One region of the Azospira sp. genome, then DNA from elsewhere that is predicted to be linked to it. Evidence: predicted binding sites of a transcription regulator. Region 1 holds the regulator's gene; each other region holds the start of a gene.
What was found. Region 1 encodes FNR, which switches genes on or off when oxygen is low (the NO sensors DNR and NnrR bind a similar motif). Its sites were predicted from a motif close to TTGANCTAGNTCAA; they were not measured.
Positions count from the first base shown of each region.

Region 2: a site for FNR is predicted at 3,123-3,136, ahead of nirJ (heme d1 biosynthesis radical SAM protein NirJ). Genes of this name have one in related genera too.
Region 3: a site for FNR is predicted at 2,095-2,108, ahead of OEL49_RS03265 (thiamine pyrophosphate-dependent enzyme). Genes of this name have one in related genera too.
Region 4: a site for FNR is predicted at 5,485-5,498, ahead of OEL49_RS04885 (nitrite reductase). Genes of this name have one in related genera too.

Region 1 is NZ_JAOTRW010000004.1:132,724-140,357, forward strand. Features, by position in the region: gene OEL49_RS06485 (heavy metal translocating P-type ATPase) at 1-2,001, opposite strand, end outside; gene OEL49_RS06490 (universal stress protein) at 2,185-2,613, opposite strand; gene OEL49_RS06495 (sulfite exporter TauE/SafE family protein) at 2,633-3,319, opposite strand; gene hemN (oxygen-independent coproporphyrinogen III oxidase) at 3,449-4,846, opposite strand; gene fnr (fumarate/nitrate reduction transcriptional regulator Fnr) at 4,998-5,744, shown strand; gene OEL49_RS06510 (hemerythrin domain-containing protein) at 5,841-6,419, opposite strand; gene OEL49_RS06515 (SirB2 family protein) at 6,430-6,816, opposite strand; gene OEL49_RS06520 (NnrS family protein) at 6,836-7,634, opposite strand, start outside.
Region 2 is NZ_JAOTRW010000002.1:160,816-168,449, forward strand. Features, by position in the region: gene OEL49_RS00745 (response regulator) at 1-152, shown strand, start outside; gene OEL49_RS00750 (nitrite reductase) at 308-1,906, opposite strand; gene nirJ (heme d1 biosynthesis radical SAM protein NirJ) at 1,903-3,066, opposite strand; gene OEL49_RS00760 (tRNA pseudouridine(65) synthase TruC) at 3,268-4,014, shown strand; gene rnr (ribonuclease R) at 4,031-6,418, opposite strand; tRNA gene OEL49_RS00770 (tRNA-Leu) at 6,558-6,644, shown strand; tRNA gene OEL49_RS00775 (tRNA-Leu) at 6,889-6,975, shown strand; gene OEL49_RS00780 (adenylosuccinate synthase) at 7,245-7,634, opposite strand, start outside.
Region 3 is NZ_JAOTRW010000002.1:708,381-716,014, reverse strand. Features, by position in the region: gene OEL49_RS03270 (methyl-accepting chemotaxis protein) at 95-1,912, opposite strand; gene OEL49_RS03265 (thiamine pyrophosphate-dependent enzyme) at 2,180-4,045, shown strand; gene OEL49_RS03260 (indolepyruvate oxidoreductase subunit beta) at 4,055-4,672, shown strand; gene folD (bifunctional methylenetetrahydrofolate dehydrogenase/methenyltetrahydrofolate cyclohydrolase FolD) at 4,795-5,649, shown strand; gene purE (5-(carboxyamino)imidazole ribonucleotide mutase) at 5,646-6,146, shown strand; gene OEL49_RS03245 (5-(carboxyamino)imidazole ribonucleotide synthase) at 6,170-7,324, shown strand; gene OEL49_RS03240 (L-threonylcarbamoyladenylate synthase) at 7,344-7,634, shown strand, end outside.
Region 4 is NZ_JAOTRW010000003.1:299,483-307,116, forward strand. Features, by position in the region: gene OEL49_RS04855 (LysR family transcriptional regulator) at 1-476, opposite strand, end outside; gene OEL49_RS04860 (FMN-dependent NADH-azoreductase) at 641-1,240, shown strand; gene OEL49_RS04865 (pirin family protein) at 1,375-2,292, shown strand; gene OEL49_RS04870 (DUF2242 domain-containing protein) at 2,446-2,952, shown strand; gene OEL49_RS04875 (phasin family protein) at 3,100-3,495, opposite strand; gene dinB (DNA polymerase IV) at 4,179-5,342, shown strand; gene OEL49_RS04885 (nitrite reductase) at 5,564-7,294, shown strand; gene OEL49_RS04890 (type IV pili methyl-accepting chemotaxis transducer N-terminal domain-containing protein) at 7,391-7,634, shown strand, end outside.

The DNA of each region.
Region 1 (7,634 bases):
GGCCGCCGCCGTGGCCCGGTTGTCTCCGGTGAGCATCACCACTTCCACGCCCAAGGCCAGCAGCCGCGCCACCGCAGCCTTGGAACTTTCCCGCAGGGGGTCGGCGATGGCGATCAGGCCCAGGGCCACGCTGCCATCGGCCTGCTGTTCGGCCAGCACCACCACCGTCTTTCCCTGTCCCTGCAAGGCAGCAAGGACGCCATTCTCCACCATGGCACCCCGCTCCGCCGCCCAGGACGGGCTGCCCAGCAGCAGGGCCCGGGAGGAAACCGTCCCTTCCACCCCGTGGCCGGCCACGGCGGCAAAGCCGCTCACCGCCTGCATCGCCAGGCCCCGGGCTTTCTGTTCGGCCAGCACGGCCCGGGCCAGGGGATGTTCCGAGCCCTGCTCCAGGGCTGCCGCCAGGGCCAGCACCTCGTCTTCGCTGGCGCCCAGGGCGACGATGTCGGTCACCGCCGGTTCGCCCCGGGTCAGGGTGCCGGTCTTGTCCACCGCCAGCACTTTCAATTTTTCCGCCCGCTCCAGGGCTTCCGCATTCTTCACCAGGATGCCGGCGGCGGCGCCCCGGCCGGTGCCCACCATGATGGCGGTGGGCGTGGCCAGGCCCAGGGCGCAGGGGCAGGCGATGACCAGCACCGCCACCGCATTGACCAGGGCGGTGGTGAAATCGCCCCCCAGCCACCACCACAGACCGAAGGTGACCAGGGCGATGGCGCAGACCACCGGCACGAAAATGGCAGAGATTTTGTCGGCCAGCCGCTGCACCGGGGCCTTGGAGCCCTGGGCCTCGGCCACCAGGCGGATGATGCCGGCCAGCAGGGTGTGTTCGCCGACGCCGGTAGCACGGCAGCGCAGCATGCCCTGGCCGTTGCTGGTGGCGGCGAAGACGGCGTCGCCCGCCTGCTTGCCGACGGGCATGGACTCGCCGGTGAGCATGGCTTCATTGACGCTGGAAGCGCCCTCGATCACCTCTCCGTCCACCGGCACCGCTTCGCCGGGGCGGACGATGAAGACGTCGCCGGGAATGAGCAGGGCCACGTCCAGCTCCACCAGTTCACCATGGCGTTCGACCCGGGCGGTCTTGGGCTGCAGGCGCACCAGTGCTTCCAGGGCGGCGGTGGTCTTGGCCTTGGCCCGGGCCTCCAGCAGCTTGCCCAGCAGCACCAGGGTGATGACGGCGGCGGAGGCTTCGAAATAGACGTGCTGGTGCTCCAGCCCGAAGAGGGTCACCACCAGGGAAAAGACGTAGGCCATGGTGGTGCCCAGGGCCACCAGCACGTCCATGTTGGCGCCACCGCCGCGCAGGGCCTTGTAGGCGCCGTCGTAGAAGCGCCAGCCGATCCAGAACTGCACCGGGGTGGCCAGCAGCAGTTGCAGCCAGCGAGGCAGCAGATCGCTGTGGCCATGTTCCGGCGCCGGGCCGAACATGGTGACCATCTGGGCCACCAGGGGCAGGGTGAGCAGGGCGGCGATGAAGAAGCGGCGCTTCTCGGCGGCGTAGAGGGCGGCCTTGCGGGCCTTTTCCTCTTCCCGGGTGGTGTCGCTGGCCACCCGGGCGCCGAAGCCGGCTTTTTCCACGGCACTGATCAGCCGGGCCGTATCCACCAGACCCGGCACGTAGCGGATACGGGCCCGCTCGGCGGCCAGGTTCACCGCACCTTCGACGCCGGGCAGACGGTTCAGCACCTTCTCGATGCGGGCCGCGCAGGCGGCGCAGGTCATGCCGGTAAGTTCCAGTTCCACCGTGGCCGGCGGCACGGAAAAACCGGCCTTCTCGATGGCCTCCACCACCCGCTGGGGCGTGGTTTCCTCGCTGTTCAAGGCGACGCTGGCCCGCTCCGCCGCCAGATTGACGCTGGCTTCCACGCCGGGCAGGCGGTTCAGCACTTTCTCGATGCGGGCCGAACAGGCGGCGCAGGTCATGCCGGCAATGGGCAGGTCGAGGCGGGAGGAAGAAGGAGCGGCAGGGGACTGGGACACGGGCAACTCGGCAAGAAACATTAGCAATGGCTAATTATGGGCGCAGGCGCCCTTAGCCGCCAGTAACAGAGGGGCTCAAACCCCATGGTTACAGACCGCCGGCACGGCCAGGGGTTTCTTCGTTGCGCGGGGATGGACGCAGCCCTCCTCCCCGCCCGCTCATGCCGGGGATCAGGCCGGCTGCGCTGGCAGACGGCCTGCCGCCTATTTCACCAGCAGGACGGGCACCGTGGTTTCATGCACCACCCGGGTGGCCACCGAGCCCATGACGGCCCCGGCGATGGCGCTCCAGCCGTGGCTGCCGAGCAGCACCAGGTCGGCCCCCAGTTCAGCGGCCTGATGGGCGATGACGGCCCCCGGCTGGCCCACGTGGATGTGCCGCTGGTAGGCCACCCCGGCGGCCTTGAGCTTGGCCTCGGCCGCCTCCAGGCGTTCCACGCTGTCCTCCCGGTAGTAGCGCTCCAGGGTTTCGTGGCCCAGGTGGCGCTGCACCCGGCCGTCGGGAATGGGCGGATGCACGTAGAGCAGGTGCACCGTCGGCACTTCCCGGTACCAGGAGAGGCGGGAAATCAGGTGATCCACGGCCCGCAGGGAACAAGCGGAACCATCGACCGCCAGCAGGAAATTCAGCATCGTCTGCTCCTCAGCATTTCTAGATGTTATGGGCCAGGCGCCAGGCACCCAGCAGGCCCCACAGGCCGAAGCCGAGCACGCTCAGCCCGGCGATGCCGCGCACCCAGGGGCGCCGCACGAAATCCTTCAGCCGCGCCGCCAGGAGGCCGGCCAGCAGCAGGTTGGGCAGGGTGCCCAGGCCGAAGGCCAGCATCACCGCGCCGCCCCGGGCGGCGCTGCCGCTCACCAGGGCGGTGGTCAGCACACTGTATACCAGACCGCAGGGCAGCCAGCCCCACAGCAAGCCCAGGGGAAAGGCCTGGGCCGGGCTGCGGGCGGGCAGAAAACGTTTGGAAAAGGGCTGCAGACGGCGCCACAGGCCCTGGCCTGCCCGCTCGGTCCACGCCAGGGCCTGGGTGGCGCCAAGCAGATAAAGGCCCAGGGCCACCAGCATCAGGTTGGCCAGCACGTAGAGCACCAGGCGCAGGGACCATTGCTCTCCCAGGTGGGCGCCGGCCGCGCCGACGGCCCCCGCCAGGAGGCCGGCCAGGCCATAGCTGGCGATACGCCCCAGGTTGTAGGCCAGATGCAGGGACCAGCGGCTGCCTCCGGCCTGCCCCAGAGAGAGGGCGCCGACGATGCCGCCGCACATGCCGATGCAGTGGGTGCCGCCGAGAAAGCCGACGAGGAGGACGGAAAGCAGGGTGGGCAGGAAGGAGTCAGCCACGTGGGAGCGCCGTGCGGAAAGTGAAAAAGGCCATGGCCAAAATTATACCGGGCACTGGGGTTTCCCCCAGCGCCCGGCTTTTCCCCCCTGAGGCTTGCCTCAAGTTAAACGCGGTATCCCGTAGCCCGGTCAGATGACCTTGCTGTAACGGGTGCGCTGCCGATCGGCGCGCAGATATTTGTCGAACACCATGGAGATGGCCCGCACCAGGAGACGTCCCGGGGGCAGCACGGTGATCCATTTGTCGTCCACCTTCACCAGCCCGCCCCGCTCCAGTTCCTTCAGGTCCTCCAGTTCGGCGGCGAAGTACTTCTTGAAGTCGATCAGGTGGGCGATTTCGATGGACTCGGTGGAGATTTCGAAATGGCACATCAGGGCCTGGATGATGGAACGGCGCAGCAGGTCGTCGGCGGTCAGCTCGATGCCCCGCAGCACCGGCAGCACGCCGGCGTCCAGGCGGTCGTAGTACTCGTCCAGGGTGCGGTAGTTCTGGCTGTAGGTGGGCCCCACCTTGGCGATGGAGGAAATGCCGAAGGACAGCATGTCGCAGTCCGCATGGGTGGAGTAGCCCTGGAAATTGCGGTGCAGCCGGCCCTGGCGCTGGGCCACGGCCAGCTCGTCGTCCGGCTTGGCGAAGTGGTCCATGCCGATGAAGACGTAGCCGGCATCGGTCAGCTTCTTGATGGCCAGGGAGAGCAGCTGCAGGCGCGTGTCGGCGTTGGGCAGGTCGCTCTCGTTGATGCGCCGCTGGGGCTTGAAGAGGCCCGGCAGGTGGGCATAGTTGTAGATGGAGAGACGCTCCGGGTCCATGGCCAGGACCCGCTCCAGGGTGCGGTTGAAGCCCATCACCGTCTGGTGGGGCAGGCCGTAGATGAGGTCCACGCTGATGGACTTGAAGCCGCTCTTGCGCGCCTGGTCCATCACCGTGAAGGTTTCTTCCTCGGTCTGGATGCGATTGATGGCCTGCTGCACCCGCTCGTCGAAATCCTGGACGCCCAGGCTCATGCGGTTGAAGCCCAGCTCGCCGAGCAGGGCCACGGTGGGCCGGTCCACCTTGCGCGGATCCACTTCGATGGAAATCTCGGCCCCATCCACCAGCTTGAAATGGCGGTGGGTGAGGTCCATCAGCTGGTGCATTTCCTCATGGGAGAGGAAGGTGGGCGTGCCGCCGCCCCAGTGCAGCTGGGAGACTTCCCGATCCCCGTCCAGCAGGTACTCGGCCTGCAGGGCCATCTCCTTGCCCAGGTACTTGATGTACTTGGCGCTGCGGCCGTGATCCTTGGTGATGATCTTGTTACAGGCGCAGTAGTAGCAGATGGTGTTACAGAAGGGGATGTGGAAGTATAATGACAGCGGTCGGCTGATACCGCCGATGTTGCGTTTGCCCAACCACAGCTTCAGGGCCTCGGCATCGAAGGCTTCGACAAAACGGTCAGCCGTCGGATAGGACGTGTAGCGCGGTCCATTGACGTCGAAGCGGCGGATGATCTGGGGATCGAAAACCAGGTTGTTGGCGGTAAATGTCATTGAAAAACAGTCGTTGCAGAACCACACATTAGGTGCGGCTTATTATCGTGGTGCAGGAACTGGGGCACGTTGACCTGGATCAAAGGCTTCCAAAGGGCCTTCCGGCGCAGGTTACCACCATCCGAACGCCCTTGGCCCAGCGAGGAACAGCATGCCGTTGAAGAAGACCAGCGCCCAAGAAATTACCCTGTCGGTCATCAAGACCGCCTGCTCGAACTGTAACCTGCAAGAACTGTGTCTTCCCTACGGTCTCAACGAGACCGAGATGTCCAAGCTGGACGAACTGGTCAGCACCCGCCGCAAGATCAAGCGCGGCGACCACCTGTACCGGGCCGGGGAGGCCTTCGAATCCATCTACGCCATCCGCGCCGGTTTCTTCAAGACCGACGTGCTGCTGGAAGACGGCCGCGACCAGGTCACCGGCTTCCAGATGGCCGGCGAGCTGCTGGGCCTGGACGGCATCAGCACCGAACACCATTCCTGTAACGCGGTGGCCCTGGAAGACAGCGAAGTCTGCATCATCCCCTTCCCCCGCCTGGAAGGCCTGTCCCGGGAGATCGTGGCCCTGCAGCACCACTTCCACAAGGTGATGAGCCGGGAGATCGTGCGCGACCACGGGGTCATGATGCTGCTCGGCACCATGCGGGCGGAAGAACGGCTGGCCGCCTTCCTCCTCAATCTCTCCCAGCGCTTCACCGCCCGCGGCTATTCCCACGCCGAGTTCTACCTGCGCATGACCCGGGAAGAAATCGGCAGCTACCTGGGCCTCAAGCTGGAAACCGTTTCCCGCGCCTTCTCCCGCTTCCAGGAAGAAGGTCTGATCGCCGTGCAGCAAAAGCACATCCGCATCCTGGACATCCCGGGCCTGAAAAAGCTGATGACCCACCAGTCGGCCTGATCCCGGGCAAGCGTCAAACAAAAAAGCGGCTCCGCGGAGCCGCTTTTTTTATTGCCCGGATTATTGCCCGGGCTTAGTCCAGGAGTGCCGGCAGTCCTACTGTTCCCCTTCCGGAAACACCGCCCCCCGCCGTGCCGCCATGCTGCGGCCGACGGCGGCCGCCTGCTCGGGGGACAGCAGGCGCCGCCCCAGGGGCAGCAGCTCCCGGGTTTCCAGATCGATGTGTCCCAGATAAAGCTCGGCCAGCCCTTCCACCATGGCCGCCGGCAGGGCCTCGCTGCATTCCCCCGGCTGGGCCGCGACGATGGCCTGCAGGCGGGCCAGCACCTCGTCCCGGGCCCGGTCCATGCGCCGGTGATCGGCCAGGATGCGCTCGATGAGGGCCTCCACCTGAGCCGCCACCGCCGCTTCCCGGGCCACCGCCTGGCTCGCCCGCAGGGCGGGAAAGAGGTCATCCTCCTCGTCCGCATGGTGATGGGGAGCGGCCACGGAGAAATAGCGCAGCACGCCCTGGGCCGCCTCCCGGGCAGCCTGGTCGGCACCGTGCCGGGGCAGGTGCTGCACCAGGCGACGCAGGGTCTCGATCTGGGCCTGGATGCGACCGTGACAGGCATCCAGCATTTCCAGGGGTTCGTCGAAACTGGGGGCGGCGGCGCCCAACAGGCTGTGGCTCATGCAATTCCTTTCACAGACCGGCGAAGAAGCCGGCGGGATGACGCGTCAGGGCAACGGAAACGATATAGGCGAAACACGACAGGGCCATGACGAAAAAGATGCCCCGCACCGCCTTGCTGCGCCCCCGCTTGAGGGCCACGCTGCCACAGCCGATGTAGGCCAGCAGGGCCAGCACCTTGGCCGTCAGCCAGCCCTGGACGAAGGGATACTGGCCGGAGAGAAAGGCCAGGGCCAGGGCGCTGCCGAGCAGCAGGGTATCCACCACATGGGGCGCCACCCGCGGCAGGCGCCCCTGCAGTCGAGGCGACTCCTGCAGCATCCAGAATCCGCGCAGGAGGAATCCGAGGCCGGAGAGGACGACGCAGGTGATGTGCAGATGCTTGAGGGCCAGGTACATGGGATGGCTCCGCGATCCGTCAGCCGGGCTGGCCGTCGGGCCGGGGCCGCAGGTACATGGCGCCGTGGCGCCGCACCCACAGGGCGAACACCAGCAGCCAGGCCAGGCTGGCCAGCCACTGCAGGTTGAAGGGGCCGGACAGGGGCAGGAACTCGCCGGCGATGCGCAGCAGGGGCACGCTCTGGAACAGCCAGAACAGGGGCCAGGTGGTCTGATCCCCGGCGTTGATGGGCCGGCCCGAATGCCCCAGGGTGACCCGGGTGACCATGCCCAGCAGCATGGAAACAAAATAGCCGATGCTGATGGCGTGCAGGGGCGCCAGGCCGCCGAAGCTGCCGCCCAGCGCCAGGGCCAGCCCCTGGCAGGCATAGAGCACCAGCCCCAGGCCCAGCCAGACGGTGGCGCCGTGGATCATGGCCAGCATGGGCACCGCCAGGCTGCGCCGAAGCTGCCACTTCCAGGAGAAATGGATGACCACGGCGGCGGCAACGGCGTCCGGCAGCCACAGGGCTCCGTGCCAGCCGACCAGGGCCAGCAGGGCGTGGCCAAGGAAACAGGCCAGCACCAGCCACAGCAGGGGCATGGGTCGGTAGATGGTGTAGTTCTTCAGCACCGCTGCAGTGAAGAAGGGCAGCATGCGATGGCTGACGATGAAGAACACCGGCAGCAGGCAGCCCCACAGCCCCAGCTCGATGCCGGCCCGCACCCCGTCGCCGGCCATGGCTGCCAGGCCCCAGGCATAGGCCCAGAGGGCGACCAGGCCCAGCCCCAGGGCGGCCAGCAGCGCGTAGGCGTGGGAACGGTCCGGTGCGAAGCCC
Region 2 (7,634 bases), on a different contig from region 1:
GCCACCAGATGCCGGTGATCATGGTCACCGTGGAAGCGGACCAGAACCGGGTGCGGGAACTGATCCAGACCGGCATCCAGGGCTACATCGTCAAACCCTTCAAGGCGGAAACGGTGCACCGGGCCCTGGAAAAGCTGTTGCAGCGGCTCTGACGGAACACCGCCCGGGTTACCGGGCCCCTGCCGCCCCTGGTCACATCCAGGGCGCTGCTGCCCGGCCGGGCAGTTCCCTTCCCATCACTCCTTACCCAGGCCTCCCCCACCGCCATCGCGGCAGCAGGAAAGCCCGCCGGGCTGCCGAGCCCAGCCTAGTGGCTGGTGCCTTCGGAACGGGTGATCTTGTTCCACACGTTGTACTTGCCCACGGGCTTCTTCATGGGCAGGCGCTTCACCTCTTCCAGGGTCCTGGCGTCGTAGATGATCAGGGCGCCGTCCATTTCCCACAGGCTGGCCAGGGCGTAACGGCCATCCTTGGTGAACTCGATGTGGGCCAGGGTCTTGCCGGGGACGGGCTTGAGTTCCTTGACGATCTCCAGCTTGTCCTTGTCGATCACCTGCAGGGTGTCCTTGGCCGGGCTCATCATGGAATCGACGAAGGCGTAGCGGCTGTTCTCGTGGCTGCGCAGGAAGAAGCCGGCTCCCCGGGTGACGATGTCCTTCACCGGTTTCCAGTCCTTCATGTCGATCACCGTCACCTTGCCTTCCTTGAGGTTGGTGGAGGCCATCACGGTGCGGCCCTGCCAGTTCCAGGTGATGCCGGAGCCCAGGTGAGGCATGCCGGAGAGCTGCAGTTCGGAGACCTTGCGCCGGGCATCCAGGTTCACCACCTGGCCCTTGCCTTCCCGGCTGGTGCCCATCACCTCGGAATAGCTCTGGTCGAAGAAGAAATCGTCCAGGGGATCGGTGAGGCGGGTGCGGCGGGGGTTGAGGAAGCCGGGCACCGAGACCCCTTCCTTGTACTGGTAGTCGTGCACCAGGCCGTCGTAGATGGGATGGGCTTCCGGGTCGTAGCTGATTTCCCAGACCTCGGGCATGTCCTTCATGGCGGCGACGAAGCTCTTGCGCGGGGCGGCATCGTACACCGCGGAAACCCGGGAGCTTTCCTTGCCGTCGGCGCTCTTCGCCTCCATCACCTTGATCAGGTTGAGGTCGGCGTCGAACAGCACCAGATCCTGGGGCAGGTAGTTGGCGGCCATGACGTACTTGCCGTCGCCGGAGACGGCGGCGTTGCGGGTGTTGATGCCGGCCCGCACCTCGGCCACCACCTTCAGGTTCCACAGGTCGAACTTGGTCAACCAGCCGTCCCGGGAGGCGAAATACACGAAGCGGCCGTCGGGGGAGAACTTGGGCCCGCCGTGGAGGGCGTAGCGGGACTGGAAGCGGTGGATGGGCTCCAGCTTGTCGCCGTCGAGGATGGAGACGTGATGGTCGCCCCCTTCCACCACCACGAAGAGGTTCATGGGGTCGGCCTTGAAGACGGGCTTGGGCGAGAGGGTCTTCTCGTCCACGTGCTGGATGCGGGAGGCGCGGATGTCCTTCTCCGTCCAGGTGGGCTTGGGGTTCACCGGGGCGTAGGCGTAGTCGGCCAGGGCGGCGATGTCGGCCTCGCTCAGCTGGTCCTTGAAGGCCGGCATCTGGGTGGCGGCCCGGCCTTCCCTGATGGTCTTGAGGGCTTCGGCCTTTCTCAGCCGTTCCAGGTTTTCCGGCAGCAGGGCCGGGCCCATGCCCCCCAGGCGATCGGTACCGTGGCAGGCGGCGCAGTGCTGCTGGAACAGGGCCGGGGCGTTGGCATCGGCGGCGTGGGCCGGCCGGCTGGCCAGCCACAGCGCCCCCAGGCCCAGGGGTACGGAAAGCAGCCAGAAGGCCAGGGAGGACGGCCGCCTGGCGGCCTGGGCGCGGGTTTTCATAGGGATACCTCGGTTACCTTTTTGACGCCGATTTCTTCGTCGCTGAGATAGCAGGCCGGGTCTTCGGCCCAGGGATTGCCGGTCAGCTGCTGGGCCCGCACCCGGGTGTTGCCGTTGCAGATGTTGAGGTAGGCGCAGGCGCCGCAGCGCCCCTCCACGGGCCGCGGGTGCTGCTTGAGGCCGGCCATGAGGGGGTCGGAGAGGTCGTTCCACAAGGTGGAGAAGGGCCGCTCCTTGACGTTGCCCAGGGTGTGGTGCCACCACATGGTGTCCGGATGCACATTGCCCAGGTTGTCGATGTTGGCCACATTGACGCCGCTGGCGTTGCCGCCCCACTGCTCCAGCTTGGCGCGGATGTGGGAGACCTTGTCCGGGAAGCGGCGGGCCACCCAGCGCAGCAGGTACACGCCGTCGGCATCGTTGTTGCCGGTGACGAATTCCTTGTGCAGACCCTTCTGCCGGTAGTCCCAGCAGGTGTCGAGGAGCAGGTCCATGGCCTGGCGGGTGGCCAGGTGATGGGTGTCGGTGGCCCGGTTCTTGTTGCCCCGGCCGGCATAGTTGAGGTGGGAGAAGTAGAACTTGTCGATGCCCTCGGCCTCGATCAGCTTGAGCAGGCCGGGCAGGTCGTGGGCGTTGTCCTGGGTCATGGTGTAGCGCACGCCCACCTTGATGCCCCGTTCCTTGCACAGGCGGATACCGGCCAGGGAGGCGTCGAAGGCCCCTTCCAGGCGGCGGAACCTGTCGTGGGTCTCCTTGATGCCGTCCAGGCTGACGCCCACGTAGTCGAAGCCGATGTCGGCGATGGCGTCGATATTGGCTTCGCTGATGAGGGTGCCGTTGGAGGAAAGGCCGACGTAGAAGCCCATGCCCTTGGCGCGGCGGGCGATGTCGAAGATGTCCGGCCGCAGCAGGGGCTCGCCGCCGGAGAGGATCAGCACCGGCACGCGGAAGGCCTTGAGGTCGTCCATCACGGTGAACACCTGCTCGGTGTTCAGTTCGCCGGGAAAATCCTTGTCGGCGGAGATGGAGTAGCAGTGCTTGCAGGTGAGGTTGCAGCGGCGCACCAGGTTCCAGATCACCACCGGCCCGGGCGGATTGCGGCGGGGGCCGACGGTGCTGGGGGTCACCAGCTCGTCCATGAATTGGGAGATGCGGAACATTTTTTCTTCCCTGGAGATCGTGGCTGCCATTGAACGCGGGAAGAAATGGGGCGTCGTTGATACGCATCAAGACAGCTGCGGGATGGGCGCCAGGGCGGCCTTCGGCGGATGCGGGGAGGCCGGCGGGAAGCCCTCGGGCAGCAATTCCTGCTAGGATGCCCCTCCCCTTTGCCACCACCGTTACCGAGGAAAACCGAGCGGATGCTGCCGATTATCTACCGCGACGAGCACCTGATCGCCATCCACAAGCCCCCCGGCCTGCTGGTGCACCGCTCCCTGGTGGACCGGCACGAGACCCGCTTCGCCGTGCAGCTGCTGCGGGACCAGATCGGCCAGTGGGTCTACCCGGCCCATCGCCTGGACCGGGGCACTTCCGGCGTGCTGCTGTTCGCCCTCAGCAGCGACATGGCCCGGGAACTGGGGCGCCAGTTCGAGGCCCAGACGGTGCACAAGACCTATGTGGCGGTGGTGCGCGGCCATCCGGAGGAAGCCGGCGTCATCGACCATGCCCTCAGCCGCCAGTTCGACGACGGGGAATGGCAGGGGGAGCGCATGAACCGGGAGCCCCAGGCCGCCCTCACCCGCTACCGGCGCTTGGCCACGGTGGAACTGCCGCTGGCGGTGGACCGCTATCCCAGCAGCCGCTACGCCCTGCTTGAACTGGAGCCGGCCACCGGCCGGCAGCACCAGCTGCGGCGCCATCTCAAGCACATCGCCCATCCCATCATCGGCGACGCCACCTACGGCAAGGGCAAGCACAACCGCTTCTTCGCCCAGCACTTCGCCTGCCCGCGCCTGCTGCTGGCCTGCCTGCGTCTGGAAGTGAGACACCCGGCCAGCGGCGCCCCCCTGCTGCTGGAAGCGCCCCTGGAGGGCGATTTTGCCCGGCTGGTGGCCGAGCTGGGCTGGGCCCAGGCCCTGCCGGCGGGGCTCGCCGGCCAGACCTGAGACACGGCAACGGGGCCTAGCGCCCCTTGCGGCCGCCGTTGTTGGCGCCGCCCCTGCTGGCGGACTTGCTGCCGCCCTTCGCCCCGCCCTTGCCGCTCCGCTTGGGAGCGCCCGTCTTGGCAGCGGCCGGACTCTTGCCGCGATGACCGCCCTGACCCGGACCGCCCGCTTTGCCGCCAGGGGCGGACTTGCCGGGCTTGCCACCGCCAGAACCCGCACGGGGCTTGCCTTGCGGAGCAGCTGCCCCCAGGGCTGGCTTGCCCGTGGTGTTCTTGCGCCAGGTCACCACCTCGTCGTCGCCGGCCGGACCTTCTTTCTTTTCCTGGGCCAGGATGAAGTCGATGCGGCCGGACTCCAGGTCGGCCCGCACCAGTTTCACCCGCAGGCGGTCGCCGAGGCGGAAGCGCTTGCCGCTGCGTTCGCCCAGCATCTGGTGCTTGGCCGGCTCGAAGTGGAAATAGTCCTCGCCCAGTTCGGAAACGTGCACCATGCCTTCGACGAAGACCTCGTCCAGGGCGACGAAAATACCGAAGGCGGCGACGCCGGCGATGGTGCCCTCGAATTCCTCCCCGATGCGCTCCTTCATGTAGAAGCACTTCAGCCAGTTGTCCACGTCCCGGGTGGCCTCGTCGGCCCGGCGCTCGGTGCCGGAGCAATGCAGGCCGATGTCTTCCCACTTGCCCGGGTTGTAGGTCTCGCCGGCCAGCACCGCCTTGATGGCGCGATGCACCAGCAGGTCGGGATAGCGGCGGATGGGCGAGGTGAAGTGGGTGTAGGCCTCGTAGGCCAGGCCGAAGTGGCCCAGGTTTTCCGGGGCGTACTGGGCCTGGCGCAGGGAGCGCAGCATCACCGTCTGCAGCAGCTGGGTGTCGGGACGGCCCTGGATCTTTTCCAGCAGCTCGGCGTAATCCTTGGCCTTGGGCTCGTCGCCGCCGGCAAGGGAGAAGCCAAATTCGCCGAGGAAGGCCCGCAGGTTCTCCAGCTTTTCCGGCGTCGGTCCCTGGTGCACCCGGTACAGGCAGGCCTGCTTGTGCTCATGCAGGAAGCCGGAGGCGCAGACGTTGGCCGCCAGCATGCATTCCTCGATCAGGCGGTGGGCGTCGTTGCGCACCACGGGCACGATGTTCTCGATCTTGCCCTGGGCGTTGAACAGCATCTGGGTTTCCACCGTCTCGAAGTCGATGGCACCCCGCTTCTTGCGCGCCTTGAGCAGCACCTGGAAGAGCTTGTAGAGGTTCTGCAGGTGGGGCTGCAGGGCCTGATGCACCTCGTTCTCCGGCTGGCTTTCGCCGGACAGCCAGCCCCACACCTGGTTGTAGGTGAGGCGGGCATGGGAGCGGAACACGGCCGGGTAGAAGCGGTACTTGCCGATGCTGCCGGTGGCGCTGATGTTCATGTCGCACACCATGGCCAGCCGTTCCACGTCCGGGTTGAGGGAGCAGATGCCGTTGGAGAGTTTCTCCGGCAGCATGGGAATGACGCGCCGCGGGAAATACACCGAGTTGCCCCGGTCATAGGCCTCCTGGTCCAGGGCCATGCCCGGACGCACATAATGGGAGACGTCGGCGATGGCCACCACCAGGCGCCAGCCCCGGCCCACCTTCTCGCAGAAGACCGCATCGTCGAAGTCCCGGGCGGTCTCGCCGTCGATGGTCACCAGGGGCAGCTGACGCAGGTCTTCGCGGCCCTTGAGGTCGCTCTTCTTGACCTTGTCCGGCACCGCCTTGTTTTCGGCCTGGGCCTCCTTGGAAAACTCGAAGGGCAGGTCGTGCTTGCGCAGGGCGATTTCGATTTCCATGCCCGGGTCGGCATAGTTGCCGAGAATCTCGACAATGCGGCCGATGGGCTGGGAATAGCGGGAGGGCTGCTCCAGGATTTCCACCATCACCACATTGCCGGGCCGGGCCTTGAGCTTGGCCCGCTTGTCGGTCATGGCGGTGGGGGGAATCAGGATGTCTTGGCTGATGCGTTTGTTCTCGGCCACCACGAACTGGATGCCGTGCTCTTCCATGAGCCGGCCCACCAGGCGGGTGTTGGCCCGCTCCAGCACCTCGACGATGGTGGCCTCGCGACGGCCGCGGCGGTCCAGGCCGATGCAGCGCACCAGCACCCGGTCGCCGTGCAGCACCTTGTCCATCTGCTTGGGCTCGAGGAACAGGTCGTCGCTGCCGTCGTCCGGTTTGACGAAGCCGAAGCCGTCCGGATGGCCTTCCACCTTGCCCGGAATCAGGTCTGCCTTCTCCGGCAGGATGTAGGAGTTCTTGCGGTTGCGCAGCAGCTGGCCGTCCCGCTCCATGGCGTTGAGACGGCGTTGGAAGAGGTCCCCCTCATCCCGGCTGATGTCCAGCAGGGCCACCAGCTGGTCGAAGGAAACGGGGCGTCCCTGGTCCTGCAGCAGCTGCATGGTGTATTCCCGGGACGGCAGGGGAATCTCGTACTTTTGGCACTCCCTTTCGAAGAAGGGATCGTTTTTTCTAGTTTTGGATAGTTTTCTAGTTGACATGGTCTTTATTTACCTTATAATCGCGCCTTCTTCGACACCTGCCCAGGTGGCGGAATTGGTAGACGCACCAGGTTCAGGTCCTGGCGGTGGCAACACTGTGGAGGTTCGAGTCCTCTCCTGGGCACCAGGTTTCAGACATCAAGCCGGCTTTTGCCGGCTTTTTGTTTTTCTGCTTCCCGTTTGCACGGGTTTCCCCAGCCGCCACAATTCCCGCCAGCCGGGACGCACCCTGTCCTGCCATCCGCAAGGACGACATGGGGGCGACAGCCATGGCAAAAATCGGGTTCTGCAGCGACGGTAAAAAATTAATCATTTTTCCTCTTGCGGTAGTACCGCAGGCTTCATTATAATGCGGGCTCTTTTCGACACCTGCCCAGGTGGCGGAATTGGTAGACGCACCAGGTTCAGGTCCTGGCGGTGGCAACACTGTGGAGGTTCGAGTCCTCTCCTGGGCACCAAGGTTCAGGCAAAGCCGAAAATTCTTCAAGGATTTTCGGCTTTTTGCTTTTCCGGCCCCGCTTCCGCAACGGCTGCCGGTCCGGCACTCCCCCCTCCCCGCACCACCGTCCCCATTCGCGACGGCGGCAGAGTGCGCACCTCCCGCAGTCGCAGGGCACGAATGCCCCCGGCGATACTGGCTGCCGGCAAGCTTAAGGGGAGTTGACGACAATCAGGACGACACTCAGGTTAAAGAAAAAAGCCGGCGCTCTGACGCCGGCTTTTTCGCTCAGGCGGCGAAGGGATGCCGCTTGAGGATGGTTTCGTCCCGCTCCGGACCGGTGGAGACGATATCGATGGGAATCTCGCACAGGGTCTGAATGCGGTCCAGGTAGGCCTGGGCCGTGGCCGGCAGATCTTCCCAGCGCTTGGCGCCGAAGGTGGTTTCCTTCCAGCCGGGCATGGTTTCGTAGATGGGCTCGCAGCGGGCCACTTCGTCGGCACCGATGGGCAGCAGGTCCAGCACCTTGCCGTCCAGCTTGTAGCCGGTGCAGATGTGCAGCTCTTCCAGGCCATCGAGCACGTCCAGCTTGGTGATGCACAGGCCGGTGACGCCGTTGATGCGGGCGGAGCGGCGCAGGGCGGCGGCATCGAACCAGCCACAGCGGCGCTTGCGACC
Region 3 (7,634 bases), on a different contig from region 1:
ACATTGTCGCCGGACTAAGTTCGCCCGGCTTTGTCCTGGATCAGGTTCGGGGAATTGGGCGCCCCGGGCGCGAACCCGGGGCGGCTCCGGCTTCTCACGTGGCAAGCAGGGCGTCGGCCGGCACCCCGACCCGCACGTTGCCCCAATGGCGGCCGCCGACGTAGATGGGCATGGCGATGTCGCACAGCACTTCGCCGGTATCCCGCTGGTAGGTCTGCAGCAGCATGGGTTCCGTGTTGGCGGCGGAGCGCAGTTCCGAGGGGCGCTCGAACTTGCGGCAGACCCGGTTGCCCACCAGGTCGGTCTCGTAATCGCCGGTGAGGGGCTTGGAGTACTTCAGGTTATGGGCCGAGAGGTAGCTGTCGCTGGTCATGCCCACGGCGAAGGCGCAGCCTGGGATGTCCTTGAGACAGCTTTCCAGCAGGCCCTGGCAGGTCTGGGCATAGGTGTCGCCCCAGCTGACCTTGTATTTCTGCGGGTTGGTGTCGGGAATGGGCTGGTAGCTGCGGTCGAAGATGTTGATGCCCCGCTTGGCCATGGCTTCCAGTTCGGCCTGCAGGTCGTCGCGGAAGCGGCGGGTGCGGTCCACCGCCTGGTCGAAGGCGCCGGCGCCGATCTTGAAGCGGGACACCAGCTCCTGCACTGCTTCGGTGGCCTGGGCCAGCTCCAGGGTGCGTTGTTCCGATTCCTCCATGTGCTGGGCGACGCTGCCGGAGAGGCGGTGGATGCCGTCCACGTTCTCATGTACCTGCTCGTTGGTGGCGGACAGTTCCTCCATGGCGGCGGCGATCTGCAGCAGCTTTTCGCTGGTGCCTTCGAAATCCCCCACCATGCGCTGGAACTGCTCGGCGGAGCGGCTCACCACCTCCCGGGTCTGCAGCACGTCGGCGTTGATCTCGTCGTTTTCGCTGCGGGTGTTTTCCACCAGGGTGATGACGCCGTTGATGTTGCCGGCGATTTCGGCGGTGGCCTTGTTCACCCGCTCCGCCAGCTTGCGCACCTCGTCGGCCACCACGGCGAAGCCGCGGCCCGCCTCGCCGGCACGGGCCGCCTCGATGGCGGCGTTCAAGGCCAGCAGGTTGGTCTGGTCGGCCACGTCCCGGATCAGGGCGGCGATCTGCTTGACGCTCTCGGAGCGGTGGGAAAGGTCGTCCACCGTCTGGTTGAAACGGGTCACCTTGTCGCTGACGGCGTTGATCTTGCCGGCGATGTCCTGCATCTCGCCCAGGGATTGCCGGGCGATGTCCAGGTTGCCGTGGGTCGAGTCGGAAATGGCGTGGGTGCTGCCGGAAACGTCCTGGATGGCCCGGGTGCTTTCGCTGCTGGCGGTGAACACGGTCTCCGTCAGGCGTACCTGTTCCCGGGCGCTCTTTACCGTGTCCTCGACCCGGGCCTTCACCAGCACCGCCTCCCGGGCGATGCTGACGGACATCTTGCGCACTTCGCCGATGATCTGCCGCATCTTTTCGGCAAAGCGGTTGTAACCGGCGGAAAGCTCCCGCAATTCGTCCTGGGTGATGAGGGGCAGGTCCCGGGAGAAATCCCCTTCGCCCCGGGCGATCTCGTTGAAGATGCCGGTGATGACCTTCACCGGCCGCACGATGAGATGGCGCAGGTAGAGGATCTGGCCGATGTTCATGACCAGGGCCAACAGGGTCAGCCCGCCCATGATGTAGAGGCCGCTATCCAGGCTGGCGCCGATGCGGGCGAGCAGTTCGGGGCTGGCATTGCCGCTATGCAGCAATTGCTGGATGGTGTTTTGCTGGTAGAAATAGACGCCCAGATAACCCAGGTCTACGCAGAAAAGCAGCAGAAAACTGGACAGTTTCTTCGAAAGTGAATTGAAGAAGGTTTTTTCTATATTTTCGTACAACTGCCAGAACGCACTCTTTTGCTGCGGTGCATTATTCATTCCGGGTCTCCTGTGCCAACTATTTCACGTTTTTCGCGGTGGGACCAATGGTAATACGCAAATCCGGTTGCCGAAACTAGGGGGTTTACCGGGTAATGCGATGCATTTTCAAAGCGACTGCAATGCATGCCTTTTTCATGGCCAGAAGTCATTGTTTTCAGGCATCTATCCCCTCCGTGTCGTTGACTTGTGTCAAGACGCCACCGTATGGAGCCTGTTAACATCCCCCGCTTTATCAACACCTGAAACAAAGCAGGGGGAGACAACATGGCCGCTATTGCGCCCGTGCCGGCCCAGAGCCGGTTGCTCATGTCCGGCAACGAAGCCGTTGCCCGCGCCGTCTGGGAGGCCGGTGTCAAGGTTGCCGCGGCCTATCCGGGCACGCCGGCGACGGAAATGCTGGAAGTCATTTCGACCTATCCGGACCTCTACGCAGAGTGGTCGGTGAATGAAAAAGTTTCCCTGGAAGTGGCGGTGGGCGCGGCCTACGCCGGTTCCCGCTCCTTCTGCTGCATGAAGCACGTGGGCATGAACGTGGCCTCCGACGCCCTCATGACCCTGACCCTGACCGGCGTCGCCGGCGGTCTGGTGATCGCCGTGGCTGACGACGTGGGCCTCTCCTCCTCCCAGAACGAGCAGGATTCCCGCTACTGGGGCCGCTTCGCCCACCTGCCGGTGCTGGAGCCCGCCGACTCCCAGGAAGCCTACGAGATGACCAAGCTCGGCTACGAGCTGTCCGAGCGCTTCCAGGTGCCGGTGATCCTGCGCCTCACCACCCGCATCTGCCACGTCAAGGCCCTGGTCACCGTGGGCGAACGTCAGGAGCATGTGGGTGCCGGTTTCAAGAAGGAGCCGGCCCGCTGGGTGATGACCCCCTCCGGCGCCGCCCGCCGCCTGCCCCTGATGTTCGAGCGGGAAGCCGCTCTCAAGGCCGAGGCCGAGGTTTCTCCCTTGAACGTGATCGAGGCCGGCAGCGACCGCCGCCTCGGCTTCATCACCTCCGGCCCCGCCTACATGCACGTCAAGGAAGCCTTCCCCGAGGCACCGGTGCTCAAGCTCGGCTTCTCCTGCCCGGCACCCATCGACAAGTGCCGCGAACTGGCGGTCCTGTGCGACGAAGTGGTGGTGGTGGAAGAGGTGGAGCCCCTGCTGGAAACCGAGCTGAAGGCCCAGGGCATCGCCCTGCACGGCAAGGACATCCTGCCCCGCATCGGCGAGCTGGCGCCGCCCGTGCTCAAGGCCGCCATCGCCAAGCTGCGCGGCGAACCGGTGCCGGCCGTCACCGCGGTGGCGCCGATGCAGGTGTTCCCGCGGCCGCCCACCATGTGCGTGGCCTGCCCCCACCTGGGCGTCTATTACACCCTGTCTCAGGTGCGCAACATCACCATCGCCGGCGACATCGGCTGCTATACCCTGGGGGCCGGCCACCCCTGGAATGCCCTGGATACGTGCATTTCCATGGGGGCATCCATGGGAGTGGCGCTGGGCCTGGACAAGGGCCGGGGCGAGTCGGACAAGGACAAGCGCATCCTGGCGGTGATCGGTGATTCCACCTTCCTGCACATGGGTATGCAGGGCCTGCTGGACATCGTCTACAACCAGGGCAACGTCACCGTGCTGCTGCTGGACAACCGGGCCGTGGGCATGACCGGCGGCCAGAACAACCCGGGCAACGGCCTGGACATCCACGGCAACGAAGCGCCGCGGGTGGATTTCGTCAAGCTGGTGCAGGCCCTGGGCGTCAAGCCGGAGCGGGTGCACAAGGTGAACCCCTACGAGCTGCCGGTGCTGTTCAAGGCCATCCGCGAGGAGGTCAAGGTGGCCGAGCCTTCCGTCATCATCACCGACCAGCCCTGCGTGCTGACCGAGGCCTACCACAAGCTCAAGCCCTTCACGGTCATGGACGACAAATGCACCGGCTGCGGCAACTGCGTCGAAGTGGGCTGCCCGGCGATCCACGTCACCCGGCGGGAAAAGGCCATCAAGCCCAACGGCCGGGAAGTGGACCTCAATTTCGTGCGCATCGAGACTGCTGCCTGTACCGGCTGCGGCCTCTGCGTCCAGCCCTGCGCCCCCGATGCCATCGTCCATGCGGAGACGGTGGTGCCCATCAACATCCTCAAGAAGCACTGAGAGCGCGCCATGAGCATTGCAACGACCAATATTCTTGTTGTCGGCATCGGCGGCCAGGGGGTCATGACGGCCACGGAAATCCTGGCCGAGGCAGCCATCGCCCTGGGCCACGACGTGAAGAAGACCGAAGTGGCCGGCATGGCCCAGCGCGGCGGCGTGGTCTCGTCCCATCTGCGTTTCGGCCCCAAGGTGCTGTCGCCCCAGATCACCCCGGGCACCGCCCATGTGCTGCTGGGTTTCGAGGCGGCCGAGGCCATGCGCTGGCGCCACATGCTGGTACCCGAGGGTATCGCCCTGATGAACACCGCCCAGCTGACCCCGCCGGTGGTGGACCTGGGGCTCTACGACTACCCCGCGGATCCCGTCGGTTCCATGAAGGATTCCGGCTGCCGCGTGGTGGCCTTCGACGCCATGGCCATCGCCAAGGATCTGGGGGACATCCGTCTCGGCAACACGGTCATGTTGGGGGCGGTGGCCGACCATCTGCCCTTCTCCGCCGACATCCTGCTTAACTGCATCCTGCAGCGCTTCGCCCGTAAGGGCGAGAAGGTGGTGGAGCAGAACCGCAAGGCCTTTGCCGCCGGTCGGGCCGCGGTGGCCGCCACTGCCGAAGCGGCTCTGGCCTGAGCCTCGGGCAGGCCGCGATCCGGGGGAGGGTCCATTCTCCCCGGGGTTCTGATAAAATTGCGGCAATTCAAAGGGAAAGGCATTCGCCTTTCCCCTTTTCTTTTTTGTTGGCAGAGAAATCCATGACGGCACAAATTCTCGACGGCAACGCGCTGGCCCAGGAGCTGCGCGAAAGCTTCCAGTCCCGCGTCGCAGCCCTGACGGCCAAGGGCCACCGCCCCGGCCTGGTGGTCATTCTGGTGGGTGAAGACCCCGCTTCCCAGGTGTACGTGCGCAACAAGGTCAATGCCTGCGAGAAGGTGGGCCTGTATTCCGAGAAGATCACCTACGACAAGGATGTGAATCCCCAGGTGGTGCTGGACAAGATCGCCGAACTGAACGCCGATCCCAAGGTGCACGGCATCCTGGTGCAACTGCCCCTGCCCAAGCATTTCGACGAAGAAGCCGTGCTCGAGGCCATTTCCGCCGAGAAGGACGTGGACGGCTTCCACGCCGAGAACGTGGGTGCCCTGGCCCAGGGCAATCCCCGCTTCATCCCCTGCACTCCCTACGGCGTCATGAAGATGTTCGAAAAGGGCGGCGTGGACCTGGCCGGCAAGGAAGCCGTGGTGGTGGGCCGCTCCAACATCGTCGGCAAGCCCATGGGCCTGCTGCTGACCAATGCGGGCGCCACCGTCACCATCTGCCATTCCAAGACCAAGGATTTGCTGTTCCACACCTCCCGCGCCGATATCGTGGTGGCTGCCGTGGGCCGTCCGCGCATGATCACCGGCGACATGATCAAGCCCGGCGCCGTGGTCATCGACGTGGGCATCAACCGTCTGCCCGACGGTAAGCTGTGCGGCGACGTGGATTTCGATTCCTGCAAGGAAGTGGCTTCCCTCATCACTCCGGTGCCCGGCGGCGTCGGCCCCATGACCATCACCATGCTCCTGGCCAACACCATCGAGGCCGCCGAGCGAAAGGCAGCGCAATGAACCAGCCCAAGCACCCCGTGATCGGCATCGTCATGGGTTCCGATTCCGACTGGCCCGTGATGCAGGCGGCCGCCGTCATGCTCAAGGAATTCGGCGTGCCCTTCGAGGCCCGCGTCGTTTCCGCCCACCGCACGCCGGACCTGCTCTTCGACTATGCCGCCGTTGCTGCCGAACGGGGCCTCAAGGCCATCATCGCCGGTGCCGGCGGTGCCGCCCACCTGCCGGGCATGCTGGCCTCCAAGACCATCGTGCCGGTGCTGGGCGTGCCCGTGCCCTCCAAGCACCTTTCCGGCCAGGACTCCCTCTATTCCATCGTGCAGATGCCCAAGGGCATTCCCGTCGCCACCTTCGCCATCGGCGAAGCCGGTGCCGCCAACGCCGCCCTCTTCGCCGTGGCCCAGCTGGCCACCCATGATGCGGAGCTGGCCGAGAAGCTGGCCAATTTCCGTCAGGCCCAGAGCGAGAAGGTTCTGGCCATGAAGCTGCCGGAAGTGTGAGCGGAGACCCGGAAACCATGGCCATGATCCTGCCTCCCGCCACCCTGGGCATGCTCGGCGGCGGCCAACTCGGCCGCTTCTTCGTTTCTGCCGCCCACGAAATGGGCTACAAGGTCTGGGTCCTGGACCCGGATCCCCACAGTCCCGCCGGTCAGATCGCCGAGCGCCATCTGGCGGCCGCCTACGACGACTATGCCGCCCTGGACGAACTGGCCCAGGGCTGTGCCGCCATCACCACCGAATTCGAGAACGTTCCTGCCGACACCCTGGACTACCTGGCCAAGTTCCTGCCGGTGCGTCCCGCTGCGGCGGCTGTTTCCGTCTGCCAGAACCGCATCGTCGAGAAGACCTTCCTCCAGGATAACGGCCTGCCCCACGGCCCCTTCGCCGCCATCCGCAGCGAGGCCGACCTGGAAGCGGCCAGTGCCGGCCTGTTCCCGGGCATCCTCAAGGTGGCCCGCTTCGGCTACGACGGCAAGGGCCAGGCCGTGGTGAACAGCCGGGAGGAGGCCCTGGCCGCCTTCCGCGGCTTCAAGGGCGAGGCTTGCGTGCTGGAGCAGAAGCTGCCCCTGGATTACGAAGTCTCCGTGGTCCTGGCCCGGGATGAAAACGGCAAGGTGGCCTGCTTCCCCGTGGGCGAGAACCAGCACCGCAAGGGCATCCTGGATGTCTCCATCGTCCCTGCCCGGGCCTCCGCCTGCACCGCCGACAGTGCCCAGGAAATCGCCGAGCGCATCGCCGAGAAGCTGGGCTACATCGGCACTCTGGGGGTGGAGTTCTTCATCTCCCGCGGCCGGCTGGTGGTCAATGAAATGGCGCCCCGGCCCCACAACAGCGGCCACTACACCCTGGATGCCTGCGTCACCGACCAGTTCGAACAGCAGGTGCGGGCTCTCTGCGGCCTGCCCCTCGGTGAAGCCCGGGCCCACAGCGCCGCCGTCATGGTGAATATCCTGGGCGACATCTGGTACGAAGAGAAGGATGGGGTCGAGCATTACCGGGAGCCGGACTGGTCCAAGCTCTATGCGGTACCCAATCTGAAGCTGCATCTCTACGGCAAGCACCACGCCCGCCCGGGCCGCAAGATGGGCCACTTCACCGTCATCGGCGAAGACCCGGTGCAGGTGCAGCAGGCCGCGATGGCGGCCCGCGCCGCCATCGGCATCCAGGACGAGTAAAAGGGGCACCGGAATCCTGATGCAAGCCGCCGCCATTTCCGCCTGCCCGCCCAGCCCGGCCGATATCGACCGGGCGGTGCAACTGCTCCAGGCCGGCGAGCTGGTGGGCATTCCCACCGAGACGGTGTACGGTCTGGGGGCGGATGCCTCCAATGCGGAGGCGGTGGCCAAGATCTTCGCCGCCAAGGGGCGTCCGGCGGATCATCCCCTCATCGTCCATCTGCCCGGACACGACTGGATCGAACGCTGGGCCGCAGATATTCCCGATGCCGTCTGGGAGCTGGCTGAGTCCTTCTGGCCCGGTCCTCTG
Region 4 (7,634 bases), on a different contig from region 1:
CTGGTGTCGTCCGGCAGCTGGCTGGCGACCCGCACCGCCAGGTCGAAGCGTTCCGCCAGCAGGTCCACCCGGCGCGGCGACAGGTCCAGTTCCAGGCGCACCGCCGGGTAGTGGGCGGCGAAGTCGATGAGGGCCGGGGCCAAGTCCAGCTCGCCGAAGTCCGGCGGCATGGAGACCCGCAGCACGCCCTGGGGCGTGGCCTGGCGGTGCAGGGCCAGGGCGGCGGTGGCTTCGGTTTCCTCCAGCAGGCGGCGGGCGTGGTCCAGGATGCCTTCGCCGAATTCGGTGATGGCCAGGCGCCGGGTGCTGCGGGTCAGCAGCCGTTCCCCCAGGGTGGCCTCCAAGGCGGTGATGCGGCGGGAGAGGGTGGACTTGGGCAGGCCTACCCGCTCGGCGGCCTTGGAAAAACTGCCCGCTTCCATGATGCGGGCGAACAGCACCAGGTCGTTGGCGTCCAGCTTGAGGTCGGGGGTCATGGCGGGCTCCGGGCGTAAAGGGTCTGTTGTTGCATTGGTGGAACAATGATATCCATTTGAAGGGCTTCCGGTGCGTTATTGCGGGTAATAAAGTGCACTCAACGGTTCGCCGGAGCAGCATCCGCCAGCCCGGCCCCGCACCCCAACCCCACGGAGAAGCCATCATGAAAATCCTGCAGATCAACGCCAGCGCCCGTTCCGCCGGTGCCAATTCCACCCGCGTCGCCGATTCCATCACCGCCCGCCTGCAGGCCGCCCATCCCGGCACCCTGGTGGAAGTGCGGGACCTGGCCGCCAATCCCCATCCGGTGCTGGACGAGCCGGCCCTCTCCGCCCTGTTCACCCCCGCCGAGCAGCGCAGCCCCGAGCAGGCCGCCCGGGTGGCCCTGGACGACGCCCTCATCGCCCAGGTGCAGTCCGCCGACGCCATCGTGCTGGGTGTGCCCATGTACAACTTCGGCGTGCCGGTGCAGCTGAAGGCCTGGATCGATGCCATCGCCCGTGCCGGCGTCACCTTCCGCTACACCGAGAACGGTCCCCAGGGCCTGATCACCGGCAAGAAGGTGTACGTGGCCCTGGCCCGGGGCGGCCTCTACCGCAACACCCCGGCCGATTCCCAGGTGCCCTACCTGAAGAGCGTGCTGGCCTTCCTCGGCATGACCGACGTGGAATTCATCTACGCCGAGGGCCTGGCCATGGGGCCGGATGCCGCCGCCAAGGGCTTCGCCGAAGCCCAGGCCCAGATCGACGCCATCGCCGCCTGAGCCTGACGCTGCCGGTCCGGTCCCCTGCCTGCGGGCAACGGGCCTGGGCCGGCGCTGTCCACCGTTTAACCTGGGAGGCCCGTCCTCCCCGCCGCCGTCCCGCCCGGGATGCGGCTTCATCAGGAGTCCATGCCATGACCACTCTCCACCGCACTGCGCCGCCGGCCGCACCGGCTGCCGCCAACGCTGCCAATGCCGCCTCCCGGGCCGTGGAACGCCTGGTGCGGGGCATGGCCACTTCCGACGGGGCCGGCGTGCGCCTGACCCGGGTGCTGACCCAGAACCTGCAGCGCCGCCTCGATCCCTTCCTTATGCTCGACGCCTTCCGCAACGAAAACGCGGAGGACTACATCGGCGGCTTTCCCGACCATCCCCACCGGGGCTTCGAGACCGTCACCTACATGATCGCCGGCCGCATGCGCCACCACGACAGCGTCGGCAACGAGGGCCTGCTGGGCCCCGGCGGCGCCCAGTGGATGACCGCCGGCAGCGGCCTCATCCACTCCGAACTGCCGGAGCAGGAGGAGGGCCTGATGGAAGGCTTCCAGTTGTGGCTCAACCTGCCGGCCAGGAACAAGATGGTGGCGCCCTACTACCGGGACATTCCGCCCGCCGCCATTCCCGAATACACCACCGCCGCGGGCGTGCGGGTGCGCATCATCGCCGGCGCCAGCCAGGGCGTGGCCGGGGCCGTGCAGCGCCCGGACACGGAGCCCCTCTACCTGGACATCCACCTGCCTGCCGGCAGCGCCCTGTTCCACGAGATTCCCGCCGGCCACAACGCCTTCACCTACACCTACCGGGGCAGCGTGGAGGTGGGCGGCAATGTGGTGCCCGACCGGCACATGGCCATCCTGGCCAATGACGGCGCCCCCGGCGTGCACCTGGCGGCGGCGGAGGATTCCCGCCTGCTGCTGGTGGCGGGCCGGCCCCTGGGCGAGCCCATCGCCCAGTACGGCCCCTTCGTCATGAACACGGCGGAGGAAATCCAGCAGGCCATGCGCGACTACAGCGCCGGCCATTTCGCCGCCGCCCCGGTGCGGGCCCTGTAGCTTTTCTCCTTCTCCCCTGGCAACGCCGCCGGCCTTGCGCCGGCGGCGTTTTTCTTTGGCGCCGCCATCGCCGGCGGGGCAGGCAAAAGGCATCAAAGCGGCGCAAAATTAGGGGGTGCGGGGCCGCCCGGCCCTGGCGGAAGGGAGAACGACATGAAACGATGCGCCCTCTTGCTGCTGCCCCTGCTGCTGGCCGCCTGCGGCGGTCCCGGCAGCTATGCGGAACGGGAGGATTTCCAGTCCGACCCGCGCCATCGCCGGGATTTCCCCACGGCGGCGGCGCCCCTGTGCGATGCGGCCCGGCGGGTCCTGCTGGGGGACGGTTACGTGGTGCTGCCCGGGCGCGACGCCCTGACCTTCAGCGGTGCCAAGGAATTCCGGGTGGACGACAAGGGTCACGCCCAGCTGCGCCTGCACCTGGCCTGCAGCGAGGCACGGGGCGGCGCCACCCTGTTCGTCACCGCCACGGAAGAGCATTTCGACGTCAAGACCACCCGCCAGAGCACCAGCGTCGGTGTGCCCCTGGTGGCCCCCATTTCCTTCAGCAGCAGCACCGAGGGCGACAACCAGGTCAAGACCCGGGGCGAGACCGTGGCCGCCCGGGATTTCTACGAGCGCTTCTACCGGGCGGTACGGCGGGAACTGGGCGGCCGCGAGTAAGGACGGGCAGGGCAGGGGCGGAGGCCGCAGCGGGTGTCGCGGCCCGGGGCGGGGGCGCCAAAACAAAAGGCCGAATCTCCAGGAGATCCGGCCGTCCTCATGGTCGAGCAAGCGCCGGGCGAGGCCGGCGGGTCCCCCTATTTTTTATTATTTGATCGGCTTGCCCAGGCGGGTGACGGCGGCCACGGCGTGTTCCACCGTGGCGGCGACCTGCTGGCCCATGTCGGTGACCTGCTGCTGCACCCGGGCCTTGTGTTCCTGCTGGCTCATGGTGACGATCTGCTGGGCGTTCTGCAGGTAGGCCAGGGTCTGGCCCAGGACCGGCTGGGTGGCCTTGGTCTGCAGTTCCAGTACTTCCTGGGCCGACTTGGCGCCCATGACGCAGCGGGTGTGCTCGATGCCGTGTTCCAGCAGGGCGCGGGCGGTGTTGAGGTTGAGGTTGGCGAGACGCTCGATGCTGGCGAAGCTGCCGTGGGCCAGGTCCAGGGTGTTTTCCATATTGGTCTTGGTGACGGCCAGCAGATGGTTGTGCAGATTGATCATGTTAGTACCCCTAGCGTTGTCTTATAAGTATCGGTGTCGATGTATCGAGCGGCGCCATCATAGCCACGGCAACCCTGCCTGGGACCCGGGTCGAGTCCCGGGAATGACCCTGGGGTCTCGCCTAGGTGAGAAGCCGGCGGGGATGTGTTAGCCCGGTGCCGCCCGTGCCTGCGGACGGTCCCGGCGCCGGCCGTCGCCCTCTGCGGCAGAGGGCGGGCGGGCCTGGCGGCGGAACCCTTTACCCCCGATGACAAAAGGGGCAAATGCATCTTACGCCCACTCTGGAAGCCAATGAATACGCCACTCTCCAGAGGTCATATGCCAAGAGTCCTACCGTAAGTGGCTTTCCGGGGAGGGGGTCTGTTAATGCTCATGGAATAAGCGCTGCCCGGCAGGTCCGATGAAATCAGGCATCTCCTTGGCGCTATTGGTGTGCTGCGGCATGGGAAAGGGGGCGGAGGCCAGGTGACAGATGAAAGGCGACGTGGGACGGGCGGCGCGCCGGCAGGCCGGGGCAGCCTCTTAACGCCCCGGCCGATGTGCTGTATATTTATACAGCCATGAAGGATGAGCCCTGCCCACTCCCTGACGATTCCCGTGCCCCGGTCCCGCCCGCCGACCTGCCCGCTGCCGCGGCCGGAACAGCGGCCGGATCAGCGGTTGGAACAGCGGTTGGAACAGCGATGCCTGCCGCGGTGCTGCCCGAACGGCGCATCGCCCACCTGGACATGGATGCCTTCTTCGCTTCGGTGGAACTGCTGCACTACCCGGAGCTGCGGGGTCGGCCGGTGGTGGTGGGCGGCCGTGCCGTGGACCGGCCCCGGCGCCAGGCCGACGGCAGCCTGCACTTCGCCCGCCTGCGGGACTACGTGGGGCGCGGCGTCATCACCACCTCCACCTACGAGGCCCGGGCCCTGGGCGTCTTTTCCGGCATGGGGCTGATGAAGGCGGCCCAGCTGGCGCCCGACGCCATCCTGCTGCCGGCCAACTTCGACGCCTACCGGGACTATTCGCGCCGCTTCAAGGCCGCCGTGGCGGCCATCGCGCCCTGTATCGAGGACCGGGGCATCGACGAGATCTACATCGACCTCAGCCACATCGAGGAGGCCACGCTGCCCCTGGCCCGGCGCCTGAAGGCGGCGGTGCTGGCCGCCACCGGCCTTACCTGCTCCATCGGCATCACGCCCAACAAGCTGCTGTCCAAGATCTGCTCCGACCTGGACAAGCCGGACGGCATCACCGTGCTCGGCATGAAGGAGGTGCCGGCGCGCATCTGGCCCCTGGCGGCGAAGAAGATCAACGGCATCGGCCCCAAGGCCAACGAACGCCTGGGCCAGCTGGGCATCCACAGCATCGGCGACCTGGCGGCGGCGCCGCCGGAAATGCTGGTGCAGCACTTCGGCCGCAGCACCGGCGCCTGGCTGCACCGGGCTGCTCACGGCATCGACGAACGGCCCCTGAGCACCTCCCGGGAGCCCAAGTCCATCAGCCGGGAAAGCACCTTCTCCCGGGACCTGCACGCCCGCCACGACCGGGCCGAGCTGTCGGAAATCTTCACCGGCATGTGCCTGCGGGTGGCCGACGACCTGGCGCGCCAGGGCTACGTGGCCCGCACCATCGGCATCAAGCTGCGCTATGCGGACTTCCAGTCGGTGACCCGGGACCTCACCCTGGCCGTGCCCACCGCCGACGGGGCGGCGATCCGCAAGGCCGCCGGCGAATGCCTGAAGCGGGTGCCCCTGCAGCAGCGCCTCCGCCTGCTCGGAGTGCGGGCCAGTTCCCTGCTGCCGGCGGCGGCAGCGGCGGCCCTGCCATCACCCCTGGTCCAGGCCGAACTGCCCCTCTAGGGCCGGGGCGGCGTCCCCGTTTTTCGGGGGGCGGCGATGGCCTTTTTTCGCGCCGCCGGGACCATGCCGGCGGGACAACCTTGACGCGCGTCAAGCCTGCATGGGGCGCGGAACCCAGCTGCCACCGTGACGCCCGATTCTATTGACCCTGATCAAAGTACGTTTTCTGCCGCTGAAGAAATTGGGGCCTCCTCACTCAATTTTTTCAGGAACAGGGAGCCATGAAAACGAAGCGTTTCAACCTACTCAGGCTGGCGGCCATTCCGGCCCTGGCCTTTGCCGTGCAGTTCGCCTTTGCCGGCACGCCGGAATCCCACGGCGACGCCACCATGCGGGACTACCAGGCCGGCGGCGGCTCGCCCCTGGCCAGCGTGCCCATGCACCAGGACATCAATCCCCTGGCACCGAAAATGACCGAGGCCGAGTTCGAGAAGGCCAAACGCATCTTCTTCGAGCGCTGCGCCGGCTGTCACGGCGTGCTGCGCAAGGGCGCCACCGGCAAGGCCCTGACCCCGGACCTGACCATCGCCAAGGGCCTGGAATACCTCAAGGTCTTCATCAAGTACGGCTCTGCCGGCGGCATGCCCAACTGGGGCACTTCCGGCGTGCTCAGCGACGACGAGGTGGACCTCATGGCCCGCTACATCCAGCAGACGCCCCCGGCCCCGCCCGAGTACGGCCTGAAGGAAATGGAAGCCAGCTGGAAGGTGATCGTGCCGGTGGAAAAGCGGCCGAAGAAAAAGCTCAACAACCTCAACCTGGACAACCTCTTCTCCGTCACCCTGCGCGACGCGGGCGAGATCGCCCTGATCGACGGCGACAGCAAGAAGATCGTCAGCATCCTCAACACCGGCTACGCGGTGCATATCTCCCGCATGTCCGCCTCCGGCCGCTACCTGTTCGTCATCGGCCGCGACGCCAAGATCAACCTGATCGACCTGTGGATGGAAAAGCCGGACACCGTGGCCGAGATCAAGGTGGGCATGGAAGCCCGCTCGGTGGAAAGCTCCAAGGCCAAGGGCTTCGAGGACAAGTACGCCATCGCCGGCACCTACTGGCCGCCCCAGTTCGTCATCATGGACGGTGACACCCTCAAGCCGCGCAAGATCGTTTCCACCCGGGGCATGAGCGTGGGCACCCAGGACTACCATCCGGAACCCCGGGTGGCGGCCATCGTCTCCTCCCACTTCAATCCGGAGTTCTTCGTGAACGTGAAGGAAACCGGGATGGTCTACTCGGTGGATTACCGCGATCTCAGCAACCTGAAGATCAAGATGATCGAGGCGGCCCCCTTCCTCCATGACGGCGGTTTCGAATCCACCCACCGCTACTTCATGGATGCGGCCAACGCCTCCAACAAGATCGCCGTGATCGACACCAAGGACGGCAAGCTGGCCAAGCTGGTGGACGTGGGCAAGACGCCGCACCCGGGCCGGGGCGCCAACTTCGTCGATCCCAAGTTCGGTCCCGTGTGGGCCACCGGCCACCTGGGCGACGATTCCATCTCCCTTATCGGCACCGACCCGGTGAAGCACGGCGACAATGCCTGGAAGGTGGTGCGTACCCTGAAGGGCCTGGGCGGCGGTTCCCTGTTCCTCAAGACCCATCCCAAGTCCAAGAACCTGTGGGTGGACACCACCCTCAACCCGGAAGCCAACATCAGCCAGTCCGTGGCGGTGTGGGACGTGAATAACCTGGACAAGGGTTACGAGCTGCTGCCCATCGGCGACTGGTCCGGCATCAAGGAAGGTCCCAAGCGCATCGTCCAGCCCGAGTACAACAAGGCCGGCGACGAAGTGTGGTTCTCCGTGTGGAACGGCAAGGACCAGGAATCGGCCATCGTCGTGGTGGACGACAAGACCCGCAAGCTGAAGGCCGTGATCAAGGACCCCAAGCTGGTGACGCCGACGGGCAAGTTCAACGTTTACAACACCCAGCACGATGTGTACTAATGGGGTCTAGCCTCTCCTGAAGCGGCATCCCAGCAAGACGAGAGAAGGTGATCCTTCTCTCGTCTTTTCATTGGTCACCCCTAGCCGGAATCGCCCATGTTCAGTCCCAAGGAAAGCCGACGCTGCAGCCGGGAGCTGTTGTCGGACATCCCCCTCTTCAACGGCCTGGCCGACAGCGTGACGGACCAGCTGCTGGCCGCCAGCCGGGTCGTCTCCATTCCCGCCCACACCCAGATCTTTTCCGTGCAGAGCCCGGTCAAGGAAGCCTTCGTCCTGGTGCGCGGCACCCTGCGCCGCAGCACCCGCCTGGCCGGCGAGGTGGAGAAGACCCTGGAACTGA